Regions from separate parts of the Kribbella sp. CWNU-51 genome, predicted to be linked through region 2. Evidence: riboswitches for the same ligand, from Rfam matches in the RefSeq annotation. Region 2 holds a riboswitch; the other holds the start of a gene.
What was found. Region 2 has a riboswitch for cobalamin ahead of ACXC9Q_RS32975 (SCO2322 family protein). Riboswitches for the same ligand answer to the same signal wherever they lie in the genome.
Positions count from the first base shown of each region.

Region 1: linked by a shared signal. The riboswitch ahead of ACXC9Q_RS34445 (ribonucleoside-diphosphate reductase subunit alpha) and the one ahead of ACXC9Q_RS32975 (SCO2322 family protein) in region 2 are both predicted to bind cobalamin.

Region 1 covers NZ_JBSXMZ010000044.1:39,015-42,973, forward strand. The annotation lists gene ACXC9Q_RS34445 (ribonucleoside-diphosphate reductase subunit alpha) at 1-2,579, opposite strand, end outside; cobalamin riboswitch at 2,713-2,868, opposite strand; gene ACXC9Q_RS34450 (DinB family protein) at 2,928-3,509, opposite strand; gene ACXC9Q_RS34455 (Fic family protein) at 3,598-3,959, opposite strand, start outside.
Region 2 covers NZ_JBSXMZ010000040.1:100,755-104,713, reverse strand. The annotation lists gene ACXC9Q_RS32990 (DUF3043 domain-containing protein) at 1-23, shown strand, start outside; gene ACXC9Q_RS32985 (aldo/keto reductase family protein) at 46-1,056, shown strand; gene ACXC9Q_RS32980 (hypothetical protein) at 1,053-1,262, shown strand; cobalamin riboswitch at 1,250-1,381, shown strand; gene ACXC9Q_RS32975 (SCO2322 family protein) at 1,468-2,175, shown strand; gene ACXC9Q_RS32970 (CbiQ family ECF transporter T component) at 2,176-3,264, shown strand; gene ACXC9Q_RS32965 (ABC transporter ATP-binding protein) at 3,261-3,959, shown strand, end outside.

The DNA.
Region 1 (3,959 bases), on a different contig from region 2:
GCCTCGACGCGCTGGAGGAACAGGTCCGGCACCCAGTTGGCCGTGTTCATGTCATGAGTACGACGCCGCTCGTCGCCGGTGTTCTTGCGGAGGTCGAGGAACTCCTCGACGTCGATGTGCCAGGTCTCCAGGTATGCACAGACCGCGCCCTTGCGCTTGCCACCGTTGTGGGCCAACCCGGCGACAGTCATGTAAGACTCGTCGATCTCGACCTCGAGGTCATGTACGACGGGAACCATCGAGGTTGCGCGGACCTCGCGCACGCGGGAGAACACCATGCCTTGGTGTGCGATCCAGTTGAACTTCCGTATGGGTGTGACGCCCACGAGTTCGGCGATTCCCGGCACGGCGGGAATGCGGAGATCAAACGTGTCCACCGGCTTCGAGAAGGTGATCTCGGATCCGTCAGAGCGACGACCTACGTGATGCCCCTCCCGGACGCGGTGCTGCCCGGCGGCGGGGATTCCGAGCCGGAGCAATTGGTAGCGCAGGCCGGCGGCGAGCTTTCGTGAAGTGGTCGTGAAGTAGATCTCCTTGCCACGAGATACGCTGCCGTCCGTTTCCAGCAGGCCCTGGATCAGCGCATGTGTTTGGGCAGGTGGCAGATGCGACAGCCGACGTGCGATGTGTTTCCGGTGTAGCTGGTCGTACAGGTCCTCGCCATCAAATGGCAGCGTAGGCTCGCCGCTGCCGACGATGCGTCCCGTCAGCCTGTCTCTTCTGGGGCCGCGTCCTGCCGCCCAGTGGATCTGCACGTAGGTATCACCGCGACTGGTCTCCCAGAAATGGATTTCGCGAGCTTTGAGGTACTCGCGCACGAACGACAAGTGTGTGTCGCGCTGCGGATTCCCTGACACACCCCACTGGCTGCCGTTCTTCGACATGTGGCCGTCACCGAGGAGGATGCCATACAGGCGCGCATCGTCCTCTGTCAGACCGTGAACCGGAATGACGTCCGTCGGGATGACCTGCCCGATGTAGTCACCCCTGCTGAGCATGCCGGCCTCGACCCAGGCTGCTGTGACCTTCTCCTTCGCGAGCCACTCGAGCGTGCGCTCATTGCCCTGCTCCATCGGTATGCCTTGAATCGCGTAGAGCGGATGGCCGGTGGTGACAGTGAGTGGCTCGATCGAGTGCTTGACATCGACCTCCACCATCGGGCCGTCCTGGTCGTACGTGAAAGTCTTCGTGACCTCGCGATAGCGACCGCTCGCAGCGAGCACGAGATCGCCCACCTCGATGTCGCGGATCGCGGTTGGGCCGTCTGCAGCGTAAACGAGGGTGTCCGGCGCAAAGCACTGGTTGACCGCGACGGCGGTGTCGTTGGCGATCTTCAGGAACGGTACGACGCCCTGCGACTCACCGTTGGTGCCGCGGATCTTGGCGCCGATCCCGCGGACCGGCGTCCAGTCGTTGCCGAGGCCGCCGGAGTACTTGGCGAGCAGGGCGTTGTTCCGGATGCCGTGGAAGATGCCGGCCAGGTCGTCGTCGACCGTGGTCAGGAAGCACGACGACAGCTGCGGCCGGGTGGTGCCGGAGTTGAACAGCGTCGGCGTGGAGGACATGAACCGGAACGAGCTGAGCAGTTCGTAGAACTGGATCGCGCGCGCCTCCCGGTCGTCCTCGCGCAGCGCCATCCCCATCGCGACCCGGAGGAAGAACGCCTGCGGCAGCTCGAACCGGACCTTGTCGATGTGCAGCAGATACCGGTCGTACAGCGTCTGGAGAGCGAGGAAGGTGAAGTCGAGATCGCGCTCGGGACGGATCGCGGCGGCGAGCCGGTCGAGGTCGAAGGTGGCCAGCTCGGGATCGAGGTGACCGGCGTCGATACCGACCTGGACGTAGCGCGGGAAGTAGTCCGCGTAGGCCGCGGTCATGTCGGCCTGGCTGGCCTGCCGTGGCTCACCGTGCACGCGGCCGAGGGCCTCGCGGCGGATCTGGTCCAGCAGCAGGCGGGACGCGGCGAAGCTGTACTGCGGCTCGGTCTCGACGTAGGACCGGGCGGCCATCACCAGCGCGAGCTCGACCTCGTGCTGAGCGATGCCGTCGTAGCAGGAGCCGAGAGTCTCGTCGAGGATCAGCTCGGGATCGACCGAGTCGAGCCCGTCGGCCGCTTCCGCGACGATCACCCGCAGCCGGTCGATGTCCAATGGCGCGGTGCTGCCGTCGGCGGCGCGCACCGAGAGCGCGGGCCGCTCGGCGATCCCGGCCGGGTCGGATGGTGTCCTGGCCTTGGTCCGCTCTTCGCGGTACAACACATAGGCCCGGGCGACCTGGTGCTCACCGGCGCGCATCAGCGCCAGCTCGACCTGGTCCTGGATGTCTTCGACCTGGACGCTGCGGCGAGTGTCGCCGCGGCTGGTCAAGGCGCCCACGACCCGGCCGGTCAGGTCGGCCACCAGGTCGCGGACCCGGTGGGTCGCGCCGGCGTCGGCGCCCTCGACCGCGAGGAACGCCTTGCTCATGGCAACAGAGATCTTGGTCGGATCGAACGCGGTGCTGCTGCCGTCACGGCGGACGACGGTCAGCTGGATCGGCTGGTCGGTCGTCACCGCGGAGGATGACGAAGCAATAGTCACAGGTGTGCTCTCCACAAGAGTTCGGAGGACCGTTACCGCACGGATGGGCGCATGACGAGACAGGCAGCTCCGGCCGGGAACGCTGCCGCCACGCCCTGCGACCCACCCGCGAGGTCTCGGACCGCACGCACCGGCGGTGCGCGCGCCGGTGGCAGGTATCCGGACTCGCGGACAGTCTCCGCTCACCGTTGCGGGGCAGCTCCGGATTCGCACCGGATTCCCCTGTTGCCTCGGCGTGGCCCACATCTTGTGCTGCCAACCACTCCGAACCACCAGCAGTAGTGATGCTAGGTGGATTGCACTAGATCTTGTGGTAGCGCCACGCCGCGTGTCGCACATGTTGTGGTTTCAGGCTGCGACCGCATAGAGATCCTGGAGCGTCATGATCTCCGAGCCGTGGTGGATGAGCTCGCGGTTGAGCCGGAGCGCGACGTGACCGAACGGCTCACCGGCGTCCAGTTCGGTCGCCTGGCTCAGGCCGACCGTCATCACCTGCTCCTCGTCCAGCGCGGCGATCGAGTCCTGCCAGGCGTCCACCCAGTGCGTCAGCCAGGCGACCGCGTCCCGGGCGTTGCCGTGCAGTGTGATGTCGGCGCGGCCCTGTTGGCTCTCGCCGAAGGTCCACTCCCAGCGCTCGAAGAATGTCTCGGTCAAGTGGGCGATCAGCCAGGCGATCGTCCGTGGCCCGCGATGATCCGGCTCGTCCGGCCACTGCGCCACCCACTCCCCGGATCCGAGGGACCGGAATCCACCGAGGTAGTGCCGTCGTACGACGGTCAGGGCCTCACTGCTCGGACGCCAGAAGTACTGCTCGTCGGTCAGTTGGGCGAGCCGGCCGGACAGCACCATCCAGCTGAAGCCGAGCTGGCCTCGCACCATCGCCATCGCCGATGGTCGGTGCAGGATCTCCCAGTCGAACGGCTCCGGCATCACGATTCATCCCGCTCCCCGTCAGGCGCCTCGATTTGAGACGCGATCGAACATGTGTTCGAATTGTGTCCCGACGGAGAGGAGAAAGTCAATGCGGACGGTGTGTTGGTTCTGGCCTCGACGGCACTGGTCTGCTAGGCGGTTCGATCCGGGTATCGGCCGCCGGGCTGGCGAAGCGCCGCTCGAGCAACGTGAACGCGTCGATCAGTTCGGGCGCCTCGTAGACGCGGTTCCGGCGGCCGTCGGTGAGCTCGCGCAGGACGCGCGTCTCGACCAGGCGCGCGAGTCCTTGGTTGGCGGCCTGTTGAGACCGGTCGATGAGCCGCGCGGCCGCGGCAAGCGTGAGGACCGGGGCCGCGGGCAAGGCGTCGATCAACAGATCGGTCGCGGAGCCTGCGCGGACCGGCGCGGCCCGTTCGCGCCAGGCGGTCTTCAGGTCGGTCGCCGTCT
Region 2 (3,959 bases):
AGCGCGGCGAGAAGCCCAGCTGACCGGGCCGGTAGGGTCAGGGGTATGGACTTCCGCTATCTCGGCAACAGTGGTTTGAAGGTCAGCGAGATCTCGTACGGGAACTGGCTCACGCACGGGTCCCAGGTGGAGAACGATCAGGCCAAGGCCTGTGTGCGGGCGGCCCTGGAGGCCGGCATCACCACGTTCGACACCGCCGACACCTACGCCAACACCAAGGCCGAGTCGGTCCTCGGCGAGGCGCTGGAGGGTGAGCGGCGCGAGTCGCTGGAGATCTTCACCAAGGTCTACTGGCCGACCGGCCCCGGCGGACCGAACGACACCGGCCTGTCCCGCAAGCACATCCACGAGTCGATCAACGCCTCGCTGAAGCGCCTCAAGACCGAGTACGTCGACCTCTACCAGGCGCACCGGTACGACACCGAGACGCCGCTGGAGGAGACGATGGAGGCGTTCGCCGACGTCGTCCGGTCCGGCAAGGCGCTCTACATCGGCGTGTCCGAGTGGACCGCGGAGCAACTCCAGGAGGGTCACCGGCTGGCCCGGGAGCTGCGCATCCCGTTCGTCTCGAACCAGCCGCAGTACAGCATGCTCTGGCGGGTGATCGAGGCCGAGGTGGTGCCGGCCTCGGAGGAGCTCGGCATCGGCCAGGTGGTGTTCTCGCCGATCGCGCAGGGTGTGCTGACCGGCAAGTACCTGCCGGGTCAGCAGCCGCCGGAAGGCTCCCGGGCCACCGACGCGGCCGGGTCGAACTTCATCAAGCGGTTCCTCACCGACGACGTGCTCACCCGGGTCCAGGACCTGAAGCCGGTCGCCGACGAGGCCGGTCTGTCGCTGTCCCAGCTGGCGATCGCCTGGGTGCTGCAGAACCAGAACGTGTCCTCGGCGATCATCGGCGCCTCCCGGCCCGAGCAGGTGACCGAGAACGTGAAGGCGTCCGGGGTGAGGCTCGAGGAGAGCCTGCTGAAGCGGATCGACGAGACGCTGGGCGGCATCGTCGAGCGCGACCCGGCCAAGACCGCGCAGAACGCGCCGCAGACCCGGCCCGGCTCGTGAGCTGGAGCTGGCGGTTCGAGACCGCTTCCGGCGCCCTGGTCGACCCCGGTGAGGTCGGTGGGGCCGAGTTCTCCGCACAGGGTGACGCGGAGAGCTGGCTGGGTGAGCTCTGGCGGGACCTGGCCGACCGCGGTGTCGGCCAGGTGTACCTGCTGGAGGACGGCCGGGAGGTCTACGGCCCGATGAGTCTGGCCGCGCCAGAGTAGGCTTCGGTCCGAACACGCCTGCGTCACAGGGAAGCCGGTCCAAGTCCGGCGCTGACCCGCAACCGTAGGCCACCTCAGGTGGCGAGCCGGAACACTGTGCCGCAGGCAGGCTCAGCTACCCGCCGTGGTCCGCGGGTGGGGCCCCTACCCTGCCGGTGCAGGCGGGACTTCCTCCACCGGGCCACGGCCCGATCGAGGACACGAGATGACTGCACACCGGACCGTACGACTGGTCCTCGCCCTGCTGGCGGGTCTCCTGCTGGCGGGGACCGTCGCCACCACCGCACAGGCCGAGGACGGCTATCGCTTCTGGGGCTACTACCAGTGGGCTTCCGGCCAATGGGCCTTCTCACAGAAGGGCTCCGACGCCGTCGTCCCGGCCGACGGGGCGGTGGAGGGCTGGCGGTTCGCCGTCGGCGGCGCGAAGCCCCGGGTGCCTCGGGCAGCGGGGGATTTCGAGGCGATCTGCGGCAAGACGCCGGCCGAGACCGGCAAGAAGCGGGTGGCCCTTGTGGTCGACCCGGGTACGCCGGAGGACGCGGCCAGCGGTGAGACTCCGGGTCCGGCCACCGGGACGTGTGTGGTGACCGACGTGAAGGCGACCGGCGCGAAGATCCTGGCCGCGGTCGCGCCGGTCCGGATCGAGAAGGGCCTGACCTGCGGGATCGCGGGCTACCCAGCCAAGGGCTGCGGCGACCAAGTGAAGAACATCCAGGTCCCGGCCACCGACACCCCGGTGACGCTGCAGATCGGTGCGGCGGTCGGTGCCGCACCTGCGGCCTCCCCCTCGCCGGTCGCATCCTCCTCGGACAGCGACGGCGCTCCGTGGGGCGGGATCATCATCGCCGCCGCGGTTGTCGTCGTACTGGCCGGTGGTGGCCTGCTCCTCAGTCGCCGCCGTACAGCCAAGTAAGTGCGTGCTGTCGATCGACTGACGTACCCCCGGGCACTCCACCCGGGGGCCTGGTGGCTGTGGGCGCTCGGCATGGCCGTGGCCGCCAGCAGGACGCGGAATCCGGTCCTGCTGGCGCTGATCCTCGCAGTGACCGGATTCGTGGTGGCCGCCCGCCGGACCGATGCTCCCTGGGCACACAGCTACGCCGCGTTCCTCAAGCTCGGTCTGGTGGTCATCGGCCTCCGGGTGGTGTTGCAGGCGCTGCTCTCCACCCGCTCGCAGGGGAACACTGTTCTGTTCACCCTGCCGCAGATCCCCTTGCCTGACTGGGCAAACGGGGTGAAGCTCGGCGGCGAGGTCACCCTGGAGGCGTTGCTCACCGCGCTGTACGACGGTGGTCAGCTCGCCGTGATGCTCTGCTGCGTCGGTGCCGCCAACGCACTGGCCAGTCCCCGGCGGCTGCTCAAGTCGTTGCCCGGGGCCCTCTACGAGATGGGTGTGGCCTGTGTGGTGGCGCTGACGTTCGCGCCGCAGCTGGTGACGGACGCCCGTCGCATCCGCGCCGCCCGCCGTCTGCGCGGCCGCACCCGCGGCTCCTTCCGGACGACGGCCATGCCCGTGCTGGAGGGTGCTCTGGACAGGTCGGTCGAACTCGCCGCCGCGATGGACTCGCGCGGCTACGGACGTACGGCGCACGTCCCGCAAGCGCAGCGTCGTCTCACCGCCCTCTGCGTCCTGCTGGGGTTGCTGGGCATCCTGCTCGGCGTCTACGCGTTGCTGACCGACTCCATGGCGTTTCCGCTCGCGGCGTCCGCACTGGCGATCGGACTGCTGCTGGCGCTCGGAGCGATGGCCGTTGGGCGTCAGCGGGTCACTCGGACTCGATACCGGCCGGATCCGTGGGCGCTGCCCGAGTGGCTGGTCGTGGCGTCCGGTGCGATCGCTGCCGGGGCTATGGTCACCGCTGCGGCACGTGGTGTCCCCGGACTGCTGCTGGCCGGCCCGTTGGTCGTTCCACCCGTTCCGCTGGTGCCCGTTGCCGGCGTACTGATCGGACTGGCTCCAGCGGTGGTCGCGCCTCCACAGGTCAGGCGGGCGGTCGCATGATCGAGTTCGACCGGGTGACAGTGACGTACGACGGGGCCGCGGAGCCGGCGCTGCGGGACGTGAGCTTCACCGTGCCCGAGGGCGAGCTGGCGCTGGTGATCGGGCGGACCGGATCCGGCAAGTCCACGTTGCTGCGAGCAATCAACGGACTGGTGCCGCACTTCACCGGCGGCACGCTGGCCGGGCGGGTGCTCGTCAACGGACGGGACACCAGCGAGTACCGGCCGCGCGACCTGGCCGACGTGGTCGGCATGGTCGGGCAGGACCCGATGGCTGGGTTCGTGACCGACACGGTCGAGGACGAGCTCGCTTACAGCATGGAGTCGCTCGGGGTCGCGCCGGACGTGATGCGCCGACGGGTTGAGGAGACTCTGGATCTGCTGGGGCTGGCCGACGTACGGGATCGGGCGTTGACGGCACTGTCGGGCGGGCAGCGGCAGCGGACCGCTATCGGCGCCGCACTGACCTCTCACCCGGCTGTGCTCGTGCTGGACGAGCCAACGTCCGCGCTGGATCCGCAGGCGGCTGAGGAAGTGCTGGCCGCACTGCAGCGCCTCGTGCACGACCTGAGCGTGACTGTGATCATGGCCGAGCATCGGCTCGAGCGCGTGATCCAGTACGCCGACCGGGTGATCGAAGTACCCGGTGGTGCAGCCGCTGTGTCCACTGGGCTACCGGCTGAGCGCATGGTGACC